3 regions of the Komagataeibacter sp. SM21 genome follow, and region 1 is predicted to be linked to each of the others. Evidence: predicted binding sites of a transcription regulator. Region 1 holds the regulator's gene; each other region holds the start of a gene.
The links. Region 1 encodes LexA, which represses DNA repair genes until DNA is damaged. Its sites were predicted from a motif close to TGTTCTANNTANGTTC; they were not measured.

Region 1 (5,052 bases):
TGATGCGATATTGAAGCTGACCGGGGGAACGAGATGCAGGTGGTCAAGATTGTTAGGCGTGTAATCAGGGCCACGATTCCCCCTGCCCTGTTTATCGGGCTTACGGCATATTTTGGCTGGAACGTCATGCGCGGCGAACATGGCCTGCACAGCTATGCCGCGCAGTTGCATCTGCTTGATGAAGCCCGGTCCGCCCAGCACGATGCCAAGGCCGAACAGGAAGTCTGGCTGCGACGCGTGCGCGGGCTGAAGGAAGGCGCGCTGGATGTCGATCTTCTGGATGAACGTGCGCGCACCATGCAGAACCTTGCCCGGCAGGATGAAATTGTCGTGCCCTACGGGGAACATAACCACCTGTACTGACATGGCCCGCACATGACATGCAGGCATGAAAAAACCCCGGTCGTTTCCGCCGGGGTTTTTTCGTTTCCGCCGGAGCGGAAGATTATTTGATCTTCGCTTCGCGGAAGGCCACGTGCTTGCGCGCAACGGGATCGTATTTGCGCATTTCCATCTTGCCGGTCTGGGCACGGGCGTTCTTCTTGGTCACGTAGAAGTAGCCGGTGTCCGCCGTGGAAACGAGCTTGATTTGAATCGTGTTGGTCTTGGCCATGATATCCTCAGCACTGCTCCGCCGCTGCTGGAACATTCAGGTGCAGCAGTGGTTCAAGTTGGCGGAAAATGCGCATACACAAGGCTGAGGTCAAGCTCTAAGACCAATATTTCTGTTTAAATTCGCCCCGGACGGGTAAAAAAGGAGTGCAGTGCACGATGTTGAGCGTCTCCGAAGCGCGTGAACGGATTCTTCAGGGGGTATTTCCCCTCCCGGCGGAGGTCGTGGCCCTGACCGATGCGTGTGGACGCGTAAGTGCTGCCCCGCTGGCCGCGCGCCTGTCCAATCCGCCAGCCGATGTATCCGCCATGGATGGCTATGCCGTGCGCGCTGCCGATCTTTCCACCGGTGGGACGACGCTTGAATGTGTCGCCGAAGCGCCCGCCGGGCATCCCGTAGCCACCACGATCGGTCAGGGCCAGTGTGCCCGTATATTCACCGGCAGCGTCATGCCCGCCGGGACGGATGCCGTGCTGATACAGGAAAATGCACAGGTGGATGGGCGTGCCGTCACGACCGGGCATGTTATCGCGCCGGGGACGTTCGTGCGGCGCAGGGGGCAGGATTTCGCGCAGGGACAGGTTGTCATTCCCGTCGGGCGCAGGCTGTCCGCACGTGATATCGGCCTTGCCGCGGCGGCAAACCATCCCTGGGTGGAGGTCACACGCCGCCCTCGCGTGGCCATTGCCGCCACGGGGGATGAACTGCTGCTGCCCGGCAGCACGCTGGCGGCAGGCCAGATTGCCAATTCCAGCACCCCCATGCTGGCCGCCCTGCTGCGTCAGGCCGGTGCCGAGCCGGTCATGCTGCCCGTGCTGCGGGATAATATGAGCGACCTTGCGACCCTTGAGCGGATGGTGGATGGCGTGGATATGCTCATAACCACCGGGGGCGCCAGCGTCGGCAGTCACGATCTGGTGCGTCGGGGGCTGGAACAGGTCGGGCTGAAAACCGATTTCTGGAAAATTGCCATGCGGCCGGGTCGCCCGCTCATGTCCGGCCATCTGGGGCGCCTCCCTTTCATCGGCCTGCCGGGCAATCCGGTGGCCGCGTTCGTCTGTACCGTCGTGTTCGTCCTGCCTGCCCTGCGGCGCATGGCCGGGCTGGACAGTGCGGTTGAGCCGCCACAGCGCGCGGTTCTGGGCGTTGATCTGCCAGAAAATGACTGGCGCATGGATTTCCTGCGCAGCAGCCTGACACATGATGGGCAGGGCCAGCAGATCGCCACCCCTTTCCCCATTCAGGATTCAGCCATGCTGCACATACTGGCCGACAGTCAGGCGCTGGTGCTGCGCGCGCCGCACGCGCCGCCTGCCCGGGCGGGTGATATGTGCGATATCATCCGCATTGATCAGGGGCTGTAACAGGCGGGATCGCAGTTGACGGAGCGGATGGAACCAATATAGAACATGGAAACAGGTTTTTGGTTTGTTCCAGCTTCTTCCCGCCCTGAAACGCGCCCACGGCAAAAGGACATGTGGCATGCTCACGAAAAAACAACATGAGCTTTTGCTGTTTATTGACGGCCATTTGCGCAGGACGGGATTCTCGCCCTCCTTCGATGAAATGAAGGATGCGCTTGGCCTGCGTTCCAAATCGGGTATCCACCGCCTGATTTCAGCACTGGAGGAACGGGGATTCCTCCACCGCAGGCATCATCGTGCCCGGGCGCTGGAAATCCTGCGCCTGCCGGATATCGAGCCGCCGCCGGTCCGTAAGCCGGTCGACCCGCCCGCACCCGGCCCGGCGGTGCCATCTGCCGCAGTCATCGCAGGCATGGTTGAACTGCCCTTTGTCGGACGGATCGCGGCAGGCAACCCGATCGAAGCCATCAACGCCAGTACAACCCATATCGCTGTGCCTGCCAGCCTTATGAGCAAGGCCAGCGACCATTACGCGCTGGAGGTTACCGGGGATTCGATGGAGGACGCGGGAATACTCGATGGCGATACGGTCATCATCCGCGCACAGGCACAGGCCAGTGACGGCCAGATTGCCGTGGCCCTGATCGATGGGGAGGAAGTGACCCTCAAACGGGTGCGGCATCAGGGTGATGAAATCGCGTTGATCCCGGCCAACACCCGCTATGAGACACGGACCCTTCCTGCCAGTCGTGTCAGCATACAGGGTACCCTTGCGGGTCTTATGCGACGTTACTGAACACTGCCCGTCAAGTCAGCCCACGATGGTATATGGGTGGCCAGTTGTCTTACGGCATCCGGCCCCATAGGATCGGTTGGGGGCAGTTCTGCAAGAATACGCACCCGCCCATGGCGTTCGATGGCATTACGGCCAATCGGTTCGGGTGGCCCGTTCAGGATTACGCCCAGTACGCGCAATCCGCGTGCCCGTAGTGCTGCGAGACTGAGCAGCGTGTGATTGATCGTGCCAAGCTGGCTGCGGGCCACCACCACCACAGGCAGCGCAAGACGGACCATAAGGTCGATCATCAGGTAATTTTCGGCAATGGGTACGAACACGCCCCCTGCCCCTTCAACCACCAGCGGCCCACGGGCAGCGTCATGGGGGGGCAACCCTATGTCGGCCGGATTGATGCGGGTATGGGCCTGCCGTGCTGCATCTTCCGGGGAAAGGGAAGCACCGAACGTGGCCGCAGGCGGGTACAGCCGCGCCGCGTCGATACCGGACAGGGCACGTATGGTCGTACTGTCTGATGGGGCATCATCCGTGCCGCTTTGCAGGGGCTTCCAGTAGGCGGCACCCCATGCCCGAACCAGTGTGGCGGCGGTAACGGTCTTGCCCACATCCGTATCCGTACCGGTTACGAATACACCTGGCCACAGGACGCGTCGGAACTGTCCGTAAGCGACATGATACGAAACGGCGAAGGGATCATTGCTATGCGCGGCTGCCAGAACGCGGCGTAGCTGACTACCCGTTGCCGGTGGATGATCGGTATAGCTGGCCCCGATGGCCGCCAGTTCGCGCACGAATTCCAGTGGTGATGCGGGGCTATCCACTATTTCCGATTCCTGCCAAAGCCCTGCGCCGGAAAGCGGCCACTCCTCATGCAGGGTAGCAAGGGGGGGATAGGAAGGAACCGGGCAGGTCACGCCAGCCCGTGCATAGGCGTCCCGCCATTGCCGGAAGCTGCCTGCGCACAAGGTGGCAAAAGCCATCTGGCCACCGGGTGCAAGCAGCGATGCAAGCAGATCCAGCGTCCGGGCCCGGTTTTCAAACCACTGCATGGCCAGACTTGAGCAGATCAGGTCGAACGGGCCGGTCAGGTCGGGCTGTTCCGCATCCATGCGGTGCAGTGTCAGCCGTTCCCTGTCCGGAATTCGTGCCGCCAGACGCGCCAGCATGCCCGGTGCGATGTCCGTGGCGGTGATATGGGCATCGGGGAACAGGCGCAGCAGTTCCCGCGTCAGGAATCCGGTGCCGCAACCGATTTCCAGAATACGTAGCGGCGCAGCGTGAGCGCAGGACCGGGCAATGCGTCGGGCCAGTTCTCCTGCTGCAATACGCTGGACACGCGCAGCCTGATCGTAGTCCCGTGCCGCGTCAAAACGGGCGGCGATGCTGTCCTTGCGGGTCATGGTGCGGTTATCCGTTTGGTCAGGGCCGTAATTTCGCGCGCGCAGTCGGCCGCGTGGGTCAGGGGTAGCAGATGTCCGCCTTCCAGCCATTGGGTAGGATGTGCAGCCTGACCGGAAAAGCAGGCCCACGTCAGTGATGGTGGGGCGATGGCATCCTGCGTTCCGGCCATGATGTGGATGGGACATGCCAGATTTGTCAGGTCATCCCGGCAATCCATGTCCATAAGCATTTTCAGGCCCGTTTCCAGTCGGCCCTGTTCGATATGCGCTGGCAGGGGCGTTTCAATGCCCGCACGCTGGCGAAAGCTGTGCAGCAGTCCCTGCGGACCACGCCGCAGGCCAAGGCGCATGCGTTCGATCACCCGCCGGGGAATGCCATCGGGGAAGTCGGGTACGGCCCCGAACCGGCTGAAACCGTTTACCAGCACCAGTCCCTGGCATAGTGGTCCATGGTGGCGTAGCAGCCACAGGGCGCCCAGCGAATGCCCTACCCCGATATAGGGGTGTTCCGGCAGGGTCATGGCCGGTTGTGCGGCGAAAAAACCGAAATCAAGGCAATGCGTGGAAGATGGTCCAAGCGCAGCCCGTGTCGCATTCCAGAATGTGTGGTCAAAGGCCCATCCATGCACGAAGGCGATGGGCAGCGTGGGTGATGTCATGCGCTTTCCCGTGCGGCGCCCGTAATGGCGGTAGCAAGCTGGTCGATCATGGCGTCGGTATGCGCGGCGCTGAGCGCGAGCCGGATACGGCTGCTATTGGGGGGCACCGTGGGCGGTCGGATGGCGGTGGCAAGGATGCCATGTTTTTCAAGGACCGATGCAAAAGCCAGCGCCCGCGCGGCGTCCCCGATCAGGATGGGAATGATCTGGGTGGTCGAAG
Region 2 (5,052 bases), on a different contig from region 1:
TATGGTGAGTAGACGGCAGAGACGGCCATAGGCGGCCCGGTCCATCGGGTAGACCAGCACGGGCGGAAAATCCGCCAGATCGAGCCGGCATCCCACAACAAGGCGGAGCCCGACCTGCTTTGCCGCAACATGGGCCTGCACCATCCCGGCCAGAGAGTTGCGGTCACAGATGCCCAGCGCCTCGATGCCCAGCGCCTTTGCCTGCGCAAACAGTTCGATCGGAGAAGACGCCCCACGCAGGAACGAGAAATACGTCGTCACCTGCAGTTCGGCGTAGCGCGGTGCCAAGGAGTTCATCCAAAGATCCCGTGGAGAAACCAGCCCTGTGAGCCGGTTTCGCCATGCTCGCCATCGCCGGCCCGGTAGAGCCAGAACCGTTCTCCACTGGTATCCTCCACCCGGAAGTAATCGCGGGCGATGGTCAGTTCGGCGTCATTCTTCCACCATTCGCCGAAGACACGTTCCGGCCCGTCGGCGCATTTCACCTTCCGTCGCACACCCCGCCAGATGAAGAACAGGGGCGGCTGGTCCGGCAGTTCCGCCATGGCCTGCACCGGCTCAGGTCGTGCCAGCAGGCGGGTGGGACGTGGCCAGTGCTCCGGCCAGTCCTTTGTCTCCTCGGGGGCCAGGGCAGGCACGCGGCAGAAGGAGCGTTCGGGCAGATCGCTTTCCACCGGGGCAAAGCGATACAGCGCCTGCGTGCCGACACGGTTGGCCAGCGTGTCGATCAGGTCGGACACATCGGTTTCTTCCTCGGCGATCAGAGAAGACACGGTCTGTCGCCGATCCATGGGCTCCGCCAGGGACGCGATCAGCACCATGCGCTCGATGCCGAACCCCGGATCGATGGTCTCGATTTTCTCGCACAGTAGTCGCGTCAGGCGTGTGACGTCACGTACCGGCATGGCGGTCGCCACCCGGATCGCCTCGGTGCGGCTGTCCACCCGATGCAGCAGCAGGTCAAGACGACGCACGCCCTGTCCGCGTTCGTCCAGTCCCTGGCAGAGCAGCGGCACCAGTTTGCCGATATAACGGGCAATGGTCTCGGCGGCCCCGATCGGCTCGGCAAAATTGCGGCTGACCTCCACGGGATCGACAGGCCGCACCGGGACGATGGCCTCACAGATGCGTCCAAACGCCTGATCCAGCCTGCGGGCGATGTCGGGGCCAAACCGCAAGGCCAGCGGTGCGCGGGGCATGGCAGCCAGTGGCCCGATACGGGATACGCCCAGCGTGGCCAGACCCTCAATGATAGGGGAGGGCAGGCGGAGTGCTTCAAGGGGAAGATCGGCCAATACAGAAGCGGTGTTACCCGGTGGCACGACGGCAATCGGTGCCCGGCCATAGCGGGCCAGTGCGTGGGCAGCGCCCCAGGTGTCCGCCACCACGGCCTTTGCCCGAAACCCGGCTCCCGCCATGCGGTGAACCATATCCTTGAGCATGGGGAGTTCACCGCCATGCAGGTGATCCGCCCCGGTTGTGTCCAGAACCAGCCCGTCTGGCGCATCGACCGCTACAATGGGCGCGATCCGGTGCTGGAACCACAGGGCGAGTTTTTCCAGCCCCCGCCGGTCGCCTTCGGGATCGGCATCCATCAGCACCAGATCAGGATACAGTGCCTGAGCCTTGGCGACCGGCGTGCCGGGGCGCAGCCCCAGCTTGCGGGCGGCGAGATCGACCGACAAGACAACCCGCCGCCGTCCTTCACGCCCGGCCAGCGCCAGCGGCGTCTCAGGCGTGGGCGCGTCTGGCCCAAGTCGTTTCCTGATCCGGTCTGTCGGCCAGAGTGGCAGGTAAAGAGAGACGACCCTTGCCATCACAGGCCTCCACTTCAAAATCGGCACATTCGCCCGCCCGGGCGCGGATCAGTTCCAGCAGCCAGCGGGGGCGTCCCACACCGGGCACCGGCAAAGACACAGACGGCAGGACGGACACTCGCCAGCGGGTGACGGACGCTGTGGGCTGGCCAAAATCTGCCGCATCCGTCTGTCGTCGCCAGCGGCGTATCGCGATGCCAAGGGAGCCAGACGTCTCGGCCGCCAGTTGCAGACGGCGGGATGCGGTCATGGACAGGCGGGCTACTTCCGCGACCACGGCCCCAAGGCCGCCATGCCGCAGTCCTTCCTCAAAACAGGCCAGCACATCGACGTCCGAACTGGCCTCGACAAAAATGGTCCGCCGTGCCGACAGCCCGACCTGTTTCAGGGAAGGAGCAAACACATCCTGACGGGTGACAATCCACAGCACCTTGCCACGCGTGCGGGCGGCAATCCCGGCGCAGAACTGACCGGCGGCTGCACTGTGCAGGGCGTCATTGCCACCACCGGCCACCTCATGCAGGGCGCCCAGCGCCAGACCGCCACCGGGCAGGCGACTGTCGATCTCGCGCACGCCAAAAGGCAGCATCCTGCGGCGTCGGTCGCTGTGTCCTTCGAGACGGCTGATCGCGGCCCGCAGCGTCTCAAGACCGGGTTTTTTATGGGTTTCAGCAGTCATGTCACGACTCGATGTCCCTTGTGCAGGCGGAATTCATGATTATATGTTCGTGATTTGTTCTGATGGGGCGATGGAAGTCAATGCAAATTCGCACCACCTCAGGCATGATGCAGGACGCATAACCACCCGGAATTATTGGTGAAGGTACCTTAAGGAATTGAATTCAGAGACTTCTCCCGCTCTGGACCACGACGATTATCTGTCCCGTCTGAATGACGCGCAGCGGCAGGCCGTCACGCACGGGACCGGAGTCTCGGCAGGCGGGGCGGATTCATCCCCGCTGCTGGTCATCGCCGGTGCCGGATCTGGCAAGACCAACACGCTGGCCCATCGGGTCGCGCATCTGATCGCCTCAGGGGCTGATCCGCGCCGCATCCTGCTGCTGACCTTCTCGCGCCGGGCCAGTGTGGAGATGACGCGCCGGGTGGAACGCATCTGCAAAACGGTGCTCGGCGACAAGGCCAGACCTCTGGCGGACGCGCTGGGCTGGGCCGGGACGTTTCATTCCATCGGTGCGCGGCTGCTGCGGGAGTATGCCCAGCAGATCGGTATGGACCCGGCCTTCTCGATCCATGACCGGGAAGATTCCGCCGATTTGATGAATCTGATCCGGCATGATCTCGGGTTTTCGAAAACCGAAAAGCGGTTTCCCGGCAAGGGTACGTGTCTGGCCATCTATTCCCGTGTGGTGAATTCTGGCGCGCCGCTCGCCGATGTGCTGCTGAAGCATTATCCGTGGTGCGCGGGCTGGGAAGCCCAGCTCAAACAGCTCTTCGCCGGTTATGTCACGGCGAAGCAGGAACAGGGCGTGCTGGATTACGACGACCTGCTGCTGTGCTGGGCGCAGATGGTCAGCGACCCGGTTCTGGCCACTGACATCGGCGGCAAATGGGATCATGTGCTGGTTGACGAGTATCAGGACACGAACCGACTGCAGGCGGACATTTTGATGGGCATGAAGCCCGACGGCCGAGGCCTGACGGTGGTGGGTGATGACGCGCAGAGCATCTATGCCTTCCGGGCCGCGACCGTGCGCAACATTCTTGATTTTCCGGCATCCTTCGATCCCCCGGCTCATGTGGTGACGCTGGACCGGAATTATCGGTCGACGAAACCCATTCTGGATGCCGCCAATGCCGTGATTGGTGAGGCGGCCGAGCGGTTCACCAAGGATCTGTGGACCGAACGGGTGTCGGAGGAAAAGCCGCGACTGGTCACCATCTGGGACGATACCGCCCAAGCGAACTACATCGCGGATCGGGTGCTGGAAGAGCGGGAGGCGGGAACACCGATGAAGCAGCAGGCCGTGCTGTTCCGGGCGTCACACCATAGCGGCACGCTGGAGGTGGAACTGACCCGGCGCAATATTCCGTTCGTGAAGTTCGGTGGCCTCAAGTTTCTCGATAGTGCGCATGTGAAAGATGTGCTGGCGCTATTGCGTTTTGCCCAGAACCCACGCGACCGCATCGCGGGCTTTCGGGTGTTGCAGCTTCTCCCCGGCGTGGGGCCGGGTTCGGCCCGACGCGTGCTGGATACGATGGGCGAGAGTGCGCATCCGTTCGAGGCGCTGAAGGATGTCAAAGCCCCGCAGCGCAGTGGTGAGGCCTGGGCGGGTTTCGTGAACACGCTCATCACTCTTGGCAGCCATCAGGTCGGCTGGCCGGGCGAAATTGCAGCCGTGCGGTACTGGTATGAACCGCATCTGGAGCGGCTGCATGAGGACGCTTCCACGCGGCTGGCCGATCTGGTGCAGCTTGAGCAGATTGCCGGGGGATATCCGTCACGAGAGAAGTTCCTGACTGAACTGACGCTGGACCCGCCGGATGCCACATCCGATCAGGCTGGCGTGCCGTTGCTGGATGAAGACTATCTGATCCTCTCGACCATTCATTCGGCCAAGGGACAGGAGTGGAAGAACGTGTTCGTTATGAACGCGGTCGATGGGTGCATTCCGTCTGATCTGGCCACCGGTGAACAGGACGACATCGAGGAGGAACGCCGGCTGCTCTATGTCGCCATGACACGGGCGAAGGACAGTCTCGATATCATGGTGCCGCAGTGTTTCTATGTGCATGGGCAGCACAGCCGGGGCGACCGGCATGTCTATGCCTCTCGCACACGCTTTATCGACCGGGACATGCTGCCTTTGTTCCAGTCCGTAGCCTGGCCGGTCGTAAAGCCGGAAGAGCAGGCCCGGCAGGAGGCCGTGAAATCCGTAAGGATCGATATGGCAGCCAGATTACGCAGCATGTGGTCGTAAGGGAGCAACGCGGATGTGCAATCTCTATTCCATGACTTCCAACCCGCAGGCAATCCACGAGATCGCGAAAGTCCTTGAGGACCGCACGGGGAATCTCCAGCTACTGCCCGAGATCTGGCCGAACATCATGGCGCCGATCGTGCGGAACGGAGAAGGCGGTCGTGAACTGGTCATGGCGCGCTGGGGCATGCCGACACCGCTCGGTTACCTGAAAGGCCATAAGGTGGATCGCGGTGTGACCAATATCCGCAATCCGACCTCGACATGGTGGAAGCGCTGGGAAGGGGTGGCGCACC
Region 3 (5,052 bases), on a different contig from region 1:
GATACCCTGCCCCGTGCCCGCAAGCTAGGCTGCGACCCGCGCGCCTACCTGCGCGCGCATGACAGCTACAGCCTTTTCCAGCAGACCGGGGATCTGGTCATGACCGGCCCGACGCTGACCAACGTCAATGATATCCGGATAGTACTGGTGACCTAGTTGGAGGATTTTCCCTGCCGCCCGTAGCTGACCTGCGTGTCCGGCACGACAAAATGCTTGCCGTCATCACTGTCGGCCGCATCGTCATCGCCCGCCTGATTGGCGTCATAGCCGGAGGAGATCATCTGCATCGCAGCCGAATCAGGCGGGGTATGATAGGCTTCGGTCTGGCTGTCATCATCATCGGGCACGCGGGCCAGACGTTTGGACAGGGGACGCAGCGCATCGCGCGCACTGGCGACATGATGCCCCCCACCAAGGGGTGGCGGTGATTCATCCACATCGGCCGGATCGTTATTGTCATCATGTCCCGCGCTACAGGACGCAAGACAGGCCAGCAATCCGATCATCGCAAGACGCGGTTTCATCCCGGCAGCCCTTATCCCCGCTTCATTTCCCCTCCCCCGGGCCGATACGCAGACCGGGGGGTGGAACGATAGCCCGCCATGACGGCACAGGCCAAGGGCGATCAGTCCCCGGCAGCTTCCTCACCGGGGTCGACCAGCATGGCTTCCGCCACGACACCGGCCTGTTCACGCACCCGGCGTTCAATATCCGCCGCCATTTCGGGGTGGTCACGCAGGAACTGCTTCGCGTTCTCGCGCCCCTGACCGATGCGCTGGCTATCGCAGGAGAACCACGCACCGGATTTTTCCACGATGCCGGCCTTGACCCCAAGGTCGATCAGTTCACCAACCTTGCTGATCCCTTCGCCATACATGATGTCGAATTCGACCTGACGGAAGGGCGGGGCCATCTTGTTCTTGACCACCTTGACGCGCGTCTGGTTGCCCGTGACCTCGTCCTTGTCCTTGATCGAGCCGATGCGGCGGATATCCATACGCACGGAAGCGTAGAATTTCAGCGCGTTGCCGCCCGTCGTCGTCTCTGGACTGCCGAACATCACACCGATCTTCAACCGGATCTGGTTCAGGAAGATCATCATGGTGTTGGAGCGGGAGACGGACCCCGTCAGCTTGCGCAGCGCCTGGCTCATAAGCCGGGCATGCAGGCCGACATGGCTGTCGCCCATGTCGCCCTCAAGTTCCGCACGCGGCACAAGGGCTGCCACACTGTCCACCACCAGCACGTCAACCGCGCCGGAACGGACCAGCGTATCCGCGATTTCCAGCGCCTGCTCACCCGCATCGGGCTGGCTGATCAGCAGGTTGTCCACGTCCACGCCCAGCTTGCGCGCATAGCCGGGATCGAGCGCGTGCTCGGCGTCGATGAAGGCGCAGGTGCCGCCCTTGCGCTGGGCCTCTGCAATGGCATGCAGCGCAAGCGTGGTCTTGCCCGAACTTTCCGGGCCATAAATCTCGACAATGCGGCCACGCGGCAGGCCGCCAATGCCCAGCGCGATATCCAGCCCGAGCGAGCCGGTGGAAATCACATCCACCTGTTCGCTGGGCCGTTCGCCCATGCGCATGATCGATCCCTTGCCGAACGCGCGCTCGATCTGGCTCAACGCCCCTTCCAGGGCCTTGCTTTTATCTATACCCGGAGCCTGTGCCATAGCCTGCCTACCCTGGTGCTTAATGAAGGTGATGAAACCGAGAACGGGCACCCTGCCCTGCAACGCCTGTACGGGACAGGCGATACATCATGCAGGTCAATATGGAACAAAACAGGACCATTTACAATGCCCCGTCATGACATCCCCCGATAAAACCCGGGGCGCGCGTCACCTGTAAGGACCTAGCGCGGCCCCATGGCCAGACCAGCCCCGCGCGGGTCGGTCGCGGCGGTGCAGGTCGCCGCATCCCCCGGCAGGCCCTGCGGACACGAAATGGCATTGACGCGGCCCTGCGTTGTGGCCGGACGCACCTCCGGCGTCTGACCCGCCATGATCTGGTGCATCTCGATCCCCACGGCGGCGGCGGCGTCATTCTGGCCCGACCCGGCGGCAACGGCACGGAAAGCACGGCCCTGACTGGCGATCGCAGCCGTTATCAGCGGCTGCGGCAGGCGCGCGGGGGACGCACCCAGCACGATGCCGGTATTGCCCGCCATGCGCCCGGTACCAAACAGGTTGTTCATGCTCAGGCTGCACGCAACCGCCATGCCTGCATGATCGACCACCGTGAACGAGGTGGATGCCGGAAGGGCTGGCAGCCCACCGCCCGAACCGCCACCGCCATTGACGAAAGCCTGCGCGCGGGCGGTCAGGTCATCGCCGGTGCCGCCCGCATGGTTGCCGTTCTGCGCGCGCCATGCGGCCACGCTGGCCTGTGCGCGCTGCATCGCATCGGACGTGGAAGTAGCACTGTAGGCCACCGCACTGCCCAGCCCGCCATCAGCAGGCGGGGGCAGGAAGGCGATCTGGGTTTCGCCACGGCTGACAACCAGTGGCAGCCGTTCGGAAGGAACCGACTGCCGCAGGTCGGATATCTGCAACCCGCCACCCGCGGCCTGACTGCCCGCGACAAAGGACTGGCCCAGCGCGCCATTATACAGATCGCCCACGCCCATGGCGCGAATCTGGTCCAGCGCACCGGACAGGTGCGTCTGCACCAGCGCATCACCTTCCGCCAGCGCCTTGCCATCCGAACGGCTGAACACCGCCCGCACACCCGGATCAGCCAGCAGCGGCACCTGCACCGCGGCAAGGTCACTGGCAAGCTGGCGGCTGACATTGATCCCGTTCGATGCCAGCGTAATCGCGTTGGGCAGCAGTTCGGAAAACGCAGCCGAACCATATTGCAGGTGCATGAGGTAAAGCCCGCGCGCCAGCATCGGCACGGCGGCGGGACGATCCGCAAGCGGCATGTTGGGCGCAGCCACCGTGCCCGCGACAGGCATGAACATGAAGGCGCGGCCGCCGTTCTGATCGCCCGGCCGGTAGGCCAGACACGCCCCGCCCGACCCCAGCGACGCACGCGAAGGCAGGGTGACAGCCAGCGCCATGCCCATGGCCGTTGCCGCATCCGCCGCATTGCCACCGCGCTGGAGGATGTCACGCCCGACCAGCGTTGCTTCCGGCTCATCAGCGGAAACCGTTCCGATCAGCGCCCCCGGCGACGGGCCAAACATATGGGAGACCAGCTTGACCGGCGAGTAGCGCTGAAGGGAACAGCCCGTGACGGAAATGGCCAGAACAGCCGACAATGCCGCACGCATGGATCGACGGGCAAAAGGTGTTATCGAATGCTCAGGCACGCACGCTTCTCCATGGGGCAGGTCGGCTTTATCGGTGAACCACGCGCACGCGACCGCGTGATCGTGGCAGGTATTCACGACTTAGCGGCCTTACGGGCCATCGGCAACAGCGATGCCCCCCTTGCGTCCGCATGGCCATTCCTTTCCTGTGCCCGATCCTCTACAGACACCCTATCCCGACATGACAACGGAGCAAACCCGTGACTTCCATTTCCCCACGCCTGCCCCGTCCACGCCTGCTGCACGCCGTGCTGGCCGCCGGGGCAATGGCCATGGCCATGCCTGCCGATGCGCCGCGCGCCGTGGCGGCTGACACCACCAGCTTCACCCCGGCCCAGCGGCAGGAAATTGTCGGAATCATGCGCGATGCGCTGAAGAACGACCCCACCATCCTGTCGGACGCCATCGCCGCCCTGCGCAGCAGCGCCAACGCCGCACAGCAGAATGCTGCCCGCAGCGCGCTGGAAAGCCATCGCAGCGACCTGCTTACCCCCAATGCCAGCGACGCCATACTGGGCACGGCCACGGCCCGTACCACCGTTGTCGAATTCTACGATCCGCGCTGCCCTTACTGCCGCAAGGTCCTGCCCGATCTCGATCGCCTCACACATGAGGACCACGACCTGCGCATTATCGAAAAGGTCATTCCCGTGCTGGGACAGGGCAGCCTGATTACGTCACAGGCGCTGGTGGCAGCCTTCATCCAGGGCGGGCAGGATGCCTATTTCCGCATGCAGCGCGCGATCATGAGCGATTCCACAGCCCCCACGGTCGAGCGCATGCGCACGCTGGCCACGCAGTCCGGCCTGAACGCCACAACGCTGGCCACCGACATGAACGGTCCCAAGGTGACGGCCATATTGCAGGCGAACATGGATCTGGCGCGGGCCATCGGTCTGGATGGTACGCCGACCTTTGTTTTCAACGCCCGCCAGATCATTCCCGGCGCTGTTGATTATGACGACCTGAAAAAAGCGATCGCGCAGAACCGTTAAGCCGGACACTGCCGATACGAACCCCGGTCACTGCGCTTCACCCTGTCAGGTGAAGCGCAGCGCCGTTCAGGCCATGGCCGGTACGGGCTGTTCCGTCAGGTCATTAAGCCGCAGCAGATGGCTCAGGGCGGTAACCATCTCGTCCATCATCGCATCCGTGTGGAACGGCCCCGGCGTCAGGCGCAGGCGTTCGGTCCCGCGCGGCACGGTGGGATAATTGATGGGTGTTGCGTAGATATTGTAATCGCTCAGCAGCCGGTCGCTCAGTTCGCGGCAACGCTGCGCGTCGCATACGGGGATCGGCACGATATGGCTGGGCGTCATGGTAAAGGGAATGCCCGCCTTGCGCAGCTTGTCGCGGAAGGTGTTCACGCGCTCGAACATGCGTTCACGCCGCCAGCCATCCTTGCGCACCTGCTTCACGCTGGCCAGCGCCGCCGCCACCACGGCAGGCGGCAGGGATGTGGTGAAGATGAAGCCCGAAGCCGAAAGCCGCAGGTATTCCACGATATTGCTGGTCGCGGTGATGTAGCCGCCATGCACGCCAAAACCCTTGGCCAGCGTGCCTTCGATAATATCGACCTGATCGGCCACGCCATCACGCTGCGACACGCCACCGCCCTGTTCGCCATACAGGCCCACGGCATGCACTTCGTCCAGATAGGTCATGGCCCCGTATTTACGGGCCAGCGCGCATGTCCCGGCGATGTCGGAGATGTCGCCATCCATGGAATACACGCTC

Region 2: ACBR42_RS16510 (ImuA family protein) is a predicted target of LexA. The motif match lies at 2,541-2,556, and genes of this name have one in related genera.
Region 3: recA (recombinase RecA) is a predicted target of LexA. The motif match lies at 1,777-1,792, and genes of this name have one in related genera.

Annotation. Positions count from the first base shown of each region.
Region 1 covers NZ_JBGLOV010000012.1:7,804-12,855, forward strand. Annotated here, with positions in the region: gene ACBR42_RS11955 (septum formation initiator family protein) at 34-363, shown strand; gene rpmG (50S ribosomal protein L33) at 446-613, opposite strand; gene glp (gephyrin-like molybdotransferase Glp) at 772-1,977, shown strand; gene lexA (transcriptional repressor LexA) at 2,096-2,773, shown strand; gene bioD (dethiobiotin synthase) at 2,767-4,173, opposite strand; gene ACBR42_RS11980 (alpha/beta fold hydrolase) at 4,170-4,832, opposite strand; gene ACBR42_RS11985 (aminotransferase class I/II-fold pyridoxal phosphate-dependent enzyme) at 4,829-5,052, opposite strand, start outside.
Region 2 covers NZ_JBGLOV010000041.1:696-5,747, reverse strand. Annotated here, with positions in the region: gene ACBR42_RS16520 (error-prone DNA polymerase) at 1-297, opposite strand, end outside; gene ACBR42_RS16515 (DNA polymerase Y family protein) at 294-1,817, opposite strand; gene ACBR42_RS16510 (ImuA family protein) at 1,732-2,496, opposite strand; gene ACBR42_RS16505 (ATP-dependent helicase) at 2,654-4,756, shown strand; gene ACBR42_RS16500 (SOS response-associated peptidase) at 4,770-5,052, shown strand, end outside.
Region 3 covers NZ_JBGLOV010000001.1:125,375-130,426, reverse strand. Annotated here, with positions in the region: gene ACBR42_RS00565 (glycerate kinase) at 1-156, shown strand, start outside; gene ACBR42_RS00560 (hypothetical protein) at 153-524, opposite strand; gene recA (recombinase RecA) at 626-1,672, opposite strand; gene ACBR42_RS00550 (gamma-glutamyltransferase) at 1,855-3,276, opposite strand; gene ACBR42_RS00545 (DsbA family protein) at 3,516-4,310, shown strand; gene hemA (5-aminolevulinate synthase) at 4,377-5,052, opposite strand, start outside.